Regions from separate parts of the Streptomyces tremellae genome, predicted to be linked through region 1. Evidence: riboswitches for the same ligand, from Rfam matches in the RefSeq annotation. Region 1 holds a riboswitch; the other holds the start of a gene.
What was found. A riboswitch is a leader RNA that binds a small molecule or an ion and turns the genes downstream of it on or off. The one in region 1 is predicted to bind thiamine pyrophosphate.
Positions count from the first base shown of each region.

Region 1 (5,110 bases):
CCGGGGCGCTGCGGCGCGTCAGCCACGAGCGGCGCGCCGCAGCCGCAGCGGGGCGTACACCGCCAGCGCCGCCGCGAACGCCGCGTAGTACGCGAGGTCCGCGCCGTGCAGGGCCCGCGCCACGGGACCCTCGTACACTGACGTGTCCATGAACGGCACCGCCGCGCCGAACCCCGCCGCGAACGCCACCGCCGCAGGCCACCACGGCACCCGCACCGCCTCCTCGGCCGCCAGGTCGAGCGCCGCACCCCCGCGGGCACGGCCCCGCGCCCACCAGTCCACCGAGACCACCGCGACGAATCCCGGGATCCAGTACCCCACGAACAGCAGCACGTTCTGGAACCGCGCCGCCGTGTCCGCCGCGTGCATCCACAGCACCAGCGGGAACCCGAGAGCCGCCGCGAGCAGCGCCGCCACCGGCCGCGCGAGGCGCACCCCGACCGTCTGGAGGGCCAGCGAACCGCTGTAGTCGTTCATCGCGTTGCTGCACAGCGCCGCACACGCCACCGCGAGCAGCCCGAACGCCCCCAGCACCCCGCCCCCCAGCAGCCGGTCCACCCCGCCCGCCGTCTGGTCCGTGAACACCGAGGCACCCCACAGCCCCAGCGCCTGCACCGCCGTGAACGACACACTCACCCCGAGCAGCGTGTACCAGAACATCCGTGCACGGGACGTCGCCCGCGGCAGATAGCGGCTGAAGTCGCTCGCGTACGGCGCCCACGACAGCGAAAGACTCAACGCGACCGTGCTCGTCAGCACGAACGCGCCGAACCTGTCGGCACCGTGCACGTGCGAGACCGCCGCGGGACGCACCCCGCCCAGGAGCTCCACGGCCAGCAGCGCGAACGCCGACGCCAGCGCCAGCGTCATCACCTTCTGGAGCCGGTGGATCGCCTCGTACCCCAGCGCCCCGACGAGGCCCTGCCCCGCCATCATCACCAGCACCCCCAGCCAGAACGGCCAGCCGCACAACCGGGCCAGCGCGTCCCCGCCGAACAGGCCGACCAGCGCGTCCCACGCCACCGACGACAGCCACTGCAACACCCCCGGCACCACCACCGAGCTGCCGAACGCCAGCCGGGCCAGCGGCAATTGGCCCGCACCTGTCCTGCTTCCCCAGATACCGAGCCCCGCCACCGGCACCGCCCCGAGCACCGTCCCGACGACCACCGCCACCAGAGCGGACCCGAAGTCGAGCCCCAGCGCCGCACCGAGGGTCCCGGTGAACACCCCCGTCATCGTCAGGTTCGGCGCGAACCACACACTGAACAGGCGGGACGCGCTGCCGTACCTGTTCTCCTCGGGCACCGGCGCGATGCCCCGCGTCTCGATCCGCAGATCACCCGCCGCCGACGGCATCCGCCCCCCGAAGGCGCCGGAGCCGCCGGCCGCCCGCCCGGACAGGAACACACGTGAACGCGCCATGGAAGACATCCCTCCGCCAGTACGAGCTGGGTCAGGTTCGACGGGTGTGATCTCAGCCCCGCGGCGGGGCACCCCGTGTCCGGTGGAGTGCCACCCTAACGCCCCCCGCACCGCCCCCGGCAACCGGCCCTTCCCCGCCGCTCACCGCCCGCGCACGGCCTCCGCGCCCGCGGGCAGCGCCTCCGCGGGCAGGGCGAGGCGCGCCGCGTCGGGCGTCCCGGGCTCCGCCGTGTACAGCATGATGCGCAGATCGTCCCCGGCCGCCCGCAGCACGTCGCAGTCGAGCGTCAGCGCGCCCACCCGAGGATGGTCGACCGTCTTGCGCGACACCTCGTGCCGCCCCACCGCCCCCGACTCCCACAGCTGCGTGAACCGCTCGCTCCGCGCCCGCAGGTCCGCCACGAGCGCCCGCAGCCGCCCGTCCGCCGGATACCGGCCGACCGTGGCCCGCAGATCCGACACGAGCGCGGTCTCGAACGCCCGCCGAGCCTCGGGCGTGTGCCTGACCCGGCCCGCGGACCCCACCAGATTGCGCCAGACCGCGTTGCGCTCGTGCCCCTCCCACCCCGCCGGATCACCCATCAGCGCCGCGTACATCGGATTCGCGAGCAGCAGCGTCCACGACGCGTCGTACACCCCCACCGGCGTCCCGGAAAGCCGGTCCAGCAGCCGCCGCACACCCGGCGTCAGACACCCCGGCACGACCCCGGGCCCGGGCGGCGCCAGACCCGCCAGCCGGAACAGGTGCTCCCGCTCCGGCCCCGACAGCCGCAGCGCCCGCCCCAGCGCCTCCACCACCTGCTCGGAGGGGTGCGTGGCCCGGCCCTGTTCGAGCCGCGTCACATAGTCGGCCGACACCCCCGCAAGCAGCGCCAGCTCCTCCCTGCGCAGCCCGGCCGCCCGCCGCTGCCCCCGTACGGTCAGCCCGGCCGCCTCCGGCCCCGTCCCGTCCCGCCACCGCCGCACGGCCTGCCCGAACTCCGCACTCGCCATGCCCCCCCATCGTGCACTCCGCACCGACCGCCTGCCTGGTATCCGCAGTCCCAGGAAGACCCGTGTACTGGCACCGCACGCACCGGCCCCCGAGCCTGGAGCCATGACCACGACACTCATCACCGGAGCCAACAAGGGCCTCGGCCACGAGATCGCCCGCAGGCTCGTCGCCGAGGGCCACACCGTCTACCTCGGCAGCCGCGACCCGGAACGCGGCCGCGCCGCCGCCGAGCGGCTCGGCGCACGGCCGGTCGTCATCGACGTCACCGACGACGCGTCCGTCACCGCCGCGGCCAAGGCGATCGAGGCCGACGGCGGCCTCGACGTCCTGGTGAACAACGCGGGCATCGAAGGCACCCCCACCCCCGCGGCAGACCTCACGGCCGACCTGATGCGGCCGCTGCTGGAGACCAACGTCCTCGGTACCCTCCGCGTCACCCACGTCTGCCTGCCGCTCCTGCTGCGCTCGGCCGCCCCCGTGATCGTCAACGTGAGCAGCGGCCTCGCCTCCCTCACCGGCATCACGACGCCCGGCACCCCGGCGTACGCCTACCCCGGGGTCGCCTACCCGGCGTCCAAGACCGCCGTCAACATGCTCACCGTCCAGTACGCGAAGGCCTTCCCCGGCATCCGGATCAACGCCGTCGAACCCGGCTTCACCGCGACTGCCCTCAACGGGTTCCGCGGCACCCAGACCGTCGAGGAGGGCGCCGAGATCATCGTACGGACCGCCCTGACACCCCCCGGCGGCCCCAGCGGCGGCTACGCCGACATCAACGGTCCGATCCCCTGGTGACCCCCGCCCGCTTCCCCAGCGACCCCGGCCCGGCACCCCGAGACGCCCCGGGGCCGCCCTAGGGTGGGCACATGGCCAGGTACTTCGACGTGCACCCGCGAAACCCCCAGCGGCGCATCATCGGCAGCGTCGCCGACAGTCTCCGCTCCGGCGCCCTCGTGGCGTACCCCACGGACTCCTGCTACGCGCTCGGCAGCCGCCCCGGCAGCCGCGAGGGCATCGACCGCATCCGCTCGATCCGGGCGCTCGACGACCGGCACCACTTCACCCTGGTGTGCCAGAACTTCGCCCAGCTCGGCCAGTTCGTACGGATCGACAACGACGTCTTCCGCGCGGTCAAGGCCGCGACCCCGGGCCGCTACACCTTCATCCTCCCCGCCACCAAGGAGGTTCCACGCCGCCTCCTGCACCCCAAGAAGCGCACCGTCGGGGTCCGCATCCCCGATCACCCCGTCGCCCAGGCGCTCCTCGCCGAACTCGGCGAGCCGCTGCTGTCCAGCACCCTGCTCCTGCCGGGCGAGGAGGAGCCGATGACCCAGGGCTGGGAGATCAAGGACCGCCTCGACCACGCCCTCGACATCGTCCTCGACTCGGGCGACTGCGGTACGGAACCCACCACGGTCGTCGACTTCTCCGAAGGCGCCCCGGCCGTCCTGCGCCACGGCGCGGGCGATCCGACCCCCTTCGAGTGACCCCGCCGCGCCCGGCCCCTCGCGGGCGCGGGCGTCGCCGGCCCGGGGCACTCCTCGTAGCGTCGAAGACGAGGAGCGGGAAGGTTCATGGGCGAGGAGGCGGAGTTCCGTGGCGGAGATCCTGTTCGTACTGACCGGAGCGCGTCACTGGATGCTCAAGGACGGCCACCGGCACCCCACCGGCTACTGGGCCGAGGAGTTCACCGCCCCCTGCACCGTCCTCACCGATGCAGGCCACCGCATCACCGTCCCCGTCTGTTTGTGTGTCGAGGACCGCGGTGGGATTGTGAAGTGATTGGTGTAACTCCTGATCGGGGGGATGTGTTGGTGATCAGGATCAGTGTGAAGGAGGGCGAGTCTGTGAAGGTTTTTGTGCCGGGGTGGGCGGCGAGGGCGGGACGGCTGGTTGATTGACGGGTTGGTCGGCCGTGTTGAGGCCGGGGGTGTGTGGCTGACTGGTGTGGGTGGGCTGCTGCAGCAGCTGACCAAGCGGTTCCTGGGGGTCGCTCTGGGGGCGGGGTCACCGATCACCTCGGCTATGACAAGCACGATCCGGCAGGCAAGACCGGTGCCAACTCCCGCAACGGCAAACGCTCCAAGACCGTCCTGGCCGAGGTCGGCCCGGTAGGGATAACCGTGCCCCGTGACCGCGACGGCTCCTTCGAACCGAAGATCGTCAAGAAGCGGCAGAAGCGCCTGACCGGCGTCGACGAGGTGGTCATCTCACTCGCAGCGAAGGGCCTGACCACCGGCGAGGTCCAGGCGGATCTGGTCGAGGTCTATGGAGCCGAGGTCTCCCGCCAGACCATCTCCACGATCACCGGCAAGGTGCTCGGGGGCGTGGCCGGGTGGCAGAGTCGGTCCCTGGGCGCCGTGTGTCCGGTGGTCTTCATCGACGCGGTCCATGTGGAGGTCCGTGACGGTGCGGTCGCCAACCGGCCGATCCATGCGGCCTTGGCCGTCACGGCTGAGGGCCGGCGGGAGATCCTGGGCCTGTGGGCCGGTGACGGCGGCGAGGGCGCCGAGCACTGGCTGCACATCCTCACCGGGATCAAGAACCGTGGCGTGAACGACGTGCTCATGCTGGTCTGCGACGGGCTCAAAGGCCTGCCCGAAGCGGTGGAGACCGTCTGGCCGAGGACGATCGTGCAGACCTGCGTGGTCCGCCTGCTGCGGAGCTCTTTTTGCTATGCCGCCTGCCAGG
Region 1 covers NZ_BAABEP010000003.1:311-5,420, reverse strand. The annotation lists gene ABEA77_RS03695 (purine-cytosine permease family protein) at 19-1,425, opposite strand; TPP riboswitch at 1,417-1,511, opposite strand; gene ABEA77_RS03690 (helix-turn-helix transcriptional regulator) at 1,567-2,418, opposite strand; gene ABEA77_RS03685 (SDR family NAD(P)-dependent oxidoreductase) at 2,522-3,214, shown strand; gene ABEA77_RS03680 (L-threonylcarbamoyladenylate synthase) at 3,286-3,906, shown strand; gene ABEA77_RS33900 (hypothetical protein) at 4,016-4,201, shown strand; partial or broken gene ABEA77_RS03670 (IS256 family transposase) at 4,277-5,110, shown strand, end outside.

Region 2 (5,110 bases), on a different contig from region 1:
CCCCGCGGGTCGCCGCGGTGGACGAGCAGGTCGGCGCCCGCGTGGTGGCCCGCGTACTGCACGAAGCGGCCGAACTGCTCGGACCAGAAGTACGGCACCGGGTCGTAGGGCTCGGCCGCGGCGCCCGTGAGGTGGGCGGCGACGGTGCGCGGCCCCTGGAGCGCGTTGTCCCAGTGGTGCACGAGGAGCCGCTCGCCGTAGCGGGCGGAGGGGAAGGAGGCGCAGTCGCCCACCGCGTACACAGCGGGCAGGGAGGCGCGCAGCGACGCGTCGGCGCGCACGGCGCCCTCGGGGCCGAGCTCCACGCCGGAGCCGGCCAGCCAGTCGGTCGCGGGGCGGGCGCCGATGCCGACGAGGATCGCGTCGGCCGCGATCGCCCGCCCGTTAGCGAGGTGGAGCGCGCCCTCCTCGACGCGGTCCACGCCGACGCCGGTCAGCAGGGAGGTGCCGCTCTCCGCGTACCAGCCGGCCATCGGCGCGGTGACCTCGGCGGGCAGCGCGTGCGCGAGGGGGCGGTCGGCGGCCTCGACGACGGTGACGGCGCAGCCGGCGGCGCGCGCAGCCGTGGCGAACTCGGCGCCGATCCAGCCGGCGCCGACGATGGCGATGTCGCGCTGCGCCTGGAGGAGGGGCCGCAGCACCGCCACGTCGTCCAGGGTCCGCAGTACGTGCACCCCGGGCACACCCGACGTGCCCGGCAGGGTGCGCGGCCGGGCACCGCAGGCGAGGACCAGCGCGTCGTACGGGACGGGGCCCGCCGTGGTGTCCACCTCGCGGGGGCCGGGCCGCAGTCCTGTCGCCCCGACGCCGAGCCGCAGCTCCACGCCGAGCGCGTCGAAGTCGATGTCGAAGGCGGAGCCCTCGGCCTGGCCGAGGAGCACCGCCTTGGACAGCGGGGGCCTGTCGTAGGGCGGATGGGGTTCGGCACCGAGCACGGTGACGGGTCCCTGGTGGCCGCACTCGCGCAGCGCCACCGCGGTCTGCACGCCGGCCATGCCCGCACCGACGATGACGACTCTCTGGTCCTCGCTCACGCGCTCACCATAGATCCCCGAGGCCCCGGGCCGTCTTACGGGACGGCGTGCCAGGGTCTACCCTGGCCCGGAAGACCTCGCGGGAGCCCGGACGGACCGGGCTGAGAGGGAGGCTGGGCGGCCTCCGACCGTACGAACCTGATCCGGGTCATGCCGGCGAAGGGAGGGGCTGACGACCGTGCAGCCTTCTGACACACCGGACACAGCGCACCGGCGCACCGCCGCGACCGCGGGCCCCGGGAGCGCCCGCGGCCACGACGTGCTGGTGGTCGGCGGCGGGATCATCGGGCTCGTCACCGCATGGCGGGCCGCGCAGCACGGGCTGCGCACGTGCGTGGTCGACCCGGAGCCGGGCGGTGGCGCCGCGCGGGTCGCGGCGGGCATGCTGGCCGCCGTCACGGAGCTCCACTACGGCGAGGAGGCCCTGCTCGGTCTCAACCTCGCCTCGGCGCGCGCCTATCCGAAGTTCGTGGCAGAGCTGGAGGAAGCGAGCGGCCGGGACACCGGCTACCGCACCTGCGGGACGCTCGCTGTGGCGCTGGACAGCGACGACCGCGCGCACCTGCGGGAGCTGCACGCCTTCCAGCAGAAGTGCGGGCTCTCCTCCGAGTGGCTCGGCGGCCGGGAGTGCCGGCGGCTCGAACCGATGCTCGCGCCCGGCGTCAGGGGCGGGCTGCGGGTCGACGGCGACCATCAGATAGACCCGCGCAGGCTGGCGGCCGCGCTGCTCACGGCGTGCGAGCGTGCGGGCGTCGTCCTGCACAGGGGCTGGGCCCGGCGGCTGACCGTGCGCGGCGGGCGTGCCGTGGGCGTCGAGCCCGCGGAGGGGCCCGGGATCGCCGCGGGCCAGGTGGTGCTCGCGGGGGGCAGCCTGAGCGGCCGGCTCGACGGCGTGCCCCCGGAGGTGCTGCCGCCGGTGCGGCCGGTGAAGGGGCAGGTGCTGCGGCTGACGGTGCCGCGGGCGTACGCGCCGTTCCTGTCACGGACGGTGCGCGCGGTGGTGCGCGGCGCCGACGTGTACCTGGTGCCGCGGGAGAACGGCGAGCTCGTGGTGGGAGCGACCAGCGAGGAGCTGGGGTGGGACACCACGGTCACCGCGGGCGGCGTGTACGAGCTGCTGCGGGACGCGCACGAGCTGGTCCCCGGCATCACGGAGCTGCCGCTCACGGAGACCAGGGCGGGGCTGCGGCCCGGCTCGCCCGACAACGCGCCGCTGCTCGGCCCGACGGCGCTGCCGGGCCTGCACCTGGCGACGGGGCACTTCCGCAACGGCGTGCTGCTGACGCCGGTCACGGGCGAGGCCCTGGCCTCGGCCCTGACGACGGGTGAACTGACCCAGGTGGCAAGGCCGTTCGGCCCCGAGCGGTTCACGGGCACGGCGGGCGGCAGGTCCGGAGCGGACCGTACGGTACGAGCGGTACGAGAGGAGCGGTCGGCATGATCGAGAGCACGGCGGCGCGCGTGGTGCGCGTGTCGGTGAACGGCAAGCCGCGCGAGGTCGCGGCGGCGACGACGCTCGACGTGCTGGTGGCGTCGCTCACGGCCGCGCCTTCGGGCGTCGCCGCGGCGGTCAACGAGACGGTGGTGCCGCGCGGCAGCTGGCAGGACACCCCGCTCGGTGACGGCGACCGGGTCGAGGTCCTCACCGCGGTGCAGGGCGGCTGACGGGGATGGCGGACGACGCGCTGACCATCGCCGGAGTGTCCTTCACGTCCCGGCTGATCATGGGCACGGGCGGGGCGCCCAGCCTCGACGTGCTCGAACGCTCGCTCGCCGCCTCGGGCACCGAGCTGACCACGGTCGCCATGCGGCGGCTCGACCCCGGGGTGCAGGGCTCCGTGCTGTCGGTGCTCGACCGGCTCGGCATCCGGGCGCTGCCCAACACGGCGGGCTGCTTCACGGCGGGCGAGGCCGTGCTGACGGCCCGGCTGGCGCGGGAGGCGCTCGGCACCGACTGGGTGAAGCTTGAGGTGGTGGCCGACGAGCGGACGCTGCTGCCCGACCCCGTGGAGGTGCTCGACGCGGCGGAGACGCTGGTCGACGACGGCTTCACGGTGCTGCCCTTCACCAATGACGACCCGGTACTCGCGCGGCGGCTCGAAGAGGTCGGCTGCGCGGCCGTGATGCCGCTCGGCTCCCCCATCGGCTCGGGTCTCGGCATCCGCAACCCGCACAACTTCCGGCTGATCGTGGAGCAGGCGGGGGTGCCGGTCATCCTGGACGCGGGCGCGGGCACCGCGTCGGACGCGGTCCTCGCGATGGAGCTGGGGTGCGACGCGGTGATGCTGGCGTCGGCGGTGACGCGGGCGCAGTCCCCGGTGCTGATGGCCGAGGCGATGCGCCACGGCGTCGAGGCCGGCCGCCTCGCGCGTCTCGCGGGCCGCATCCCGCCGCGCCACCACGCCCAGGCGTCGTCACCGGTGGGCGGGCGTGCCGACCTGGACCCGGAGCGCCCCGCGTTCTGAACCGTGGCGCGGGCCCCTCCCGGACCGCGCCACGGGCCCGGCGGCGTGCGGGCGGCGGGGCGTCGCCGCTGCTCGGGGCGTCACGGCTCTGCCGCGAGGGCCGCGGGCAGGGGGCGCCCCCCACCGGGACCGACCGTAGACTCGGCGCGTGGACACGACCCTCAATGACCCGATCGTCGGGCAGGTGGTCGACGGCAGGTACCGCGTCGACGCGCGCATCGCGGTCGGCGGGATGGCCACGGTGTACCGCGCCGTGGACACCCGGCTCGACCGGGTGGTCGCGCTGAAGGTGATGCATCCCTCGCTCGCCGTCGACGCCGCGTTCGTGGAGCGGTTCATCCGGGAGGCCAGGTCGGTGGCGCGGCTCGCGCACCCCAACGTGGTCGCCGTCTTCGACCAGGGCGCCCAGGGCGCCTACGTGTACCTGGCCATGGAGTACGTCGAGGGCTGCACCCTGCGCGACGTGCTGCGCGAGCGCGGGGCACTCAGACCGCGTGCGGCGCTCGACATCCTGGAGCCGGTGCTCGCGGCGCTCGGCGCCGCGCACCGCGCCGGTTTCGTGCACCGCGACATGAAGCCGGAGAACGTCCTGATAGGGGACGACGGCCGGGTGAAGGTCGCCGACTTCGGGCTCGTACGGTCCGTGGGCGATGCCACGGGCACCACGGGTTCCGTGCTCGGCACGGTGTCGTACCTCGCCCCCGAGCAGTTGGAGGGCCTGCCCGCGGGCGCGGGTCCAGGCGTCGACGTGTACGCGTGCGGCGTGGTCCTGTACGAGATGCTGACGGGCCGCAAGCCGCACGGCGGCGAGACGCCCGCGCAGGTCGTCTACCAGCACCTCAACGAGGACGTGCCGGCGCCGTCCGCGACCGCGCCGGGCCTCGCCCCCGCGCTCGCCGCGCTGATGGCGCGGGCTGCCGTGCGCGACCCGGCGCGGCGTCCCGCGGACGCCGGGGCGCTGCTCGCCCTCGCCCGCGAGCTGCGCGGCGCGCTGACCGAGGCCGAGCTGGACGCGGAGCCGCCCGCGGCGCGCCCGGCGAGCCGCACCGCAGGGTCCGAGAACCGTACGAGCGTCCTGCCGGGCGTGGCGCCGCACGGCGGGCCCGCGGGCGGGGTCGACAGGACGAGCCGGCTCGACCTGCCGCCTGCGGGTCCGCGCGACGGCGCGGTCCGCCCGGCAGGCCGGTCGCCGCGGCGGCGGCGCGGGGCCGTCGCCGCGCTCGCCGCGCTGCTCGCCGTGGTGGTCGGGGTGGGCGTCTGGTACATCAACTCGGGCCAGTTCACCCGCGTGCCGCCGGTGCTCGGGCAGAGCGAGCAGGCGGCAGAGAAGCGCCTGTCGGACGCGGGGCTCGACGTCCGCGTCACCCGGGGCTTCAGCGACGCCTTCGCCGAGGGCACGGTGATGGGCAGCGAGCCGGCGCCGGAGAGCCGGGTCAGGGGCAGCGGCCCGGTGACGCTGGCCATCTCGCGCGGCCCGCGGATCGTGCGGGTGCCCGAGCTCGCCGGGCTGCCACTCGCGGACGCCAGGGCCGCGCTGAAGAAGGCCGGCCTCGCGCCGGGGCTCGTCACGCAGTCCTTCGACGACACGGCGGACCGGGGCGCGGTGATCTC
Region 2 covers NZ_BAABEP010000093.1:8,192-13,301, forward strand. The annotation lists gene ABEA77_RS32145 (NAD(P)/FAD-dependent oxidoreductase) at 1-995, opposite strand, end outside; TPP riboswitch at 1,104-1,216, shown strand; gene thiO (glycine oxidase ThiO) at 1,294-2,475, shown strand; gene thiS (sulfur carrier protein ThiS) at 2,472-2,699, shown strand; gene ABEA77_RS32160 (thiazole synthase) at 2,705-3,499, shown strand; gene pknB (Stk1 family PASTA domain-containing Ser/Thr kinase) at 3,648-5,110, shown strand, end outside.
Region 2: it holds a riboswitch for thiamine pyrophosphate, as region 1 does, so the genes downstream of both, thiO (glycine oxidase ThiO) here and ABEA77_RS03695 (purine-cytosine permease family protein) in region 1, are expected to answer to the same signal.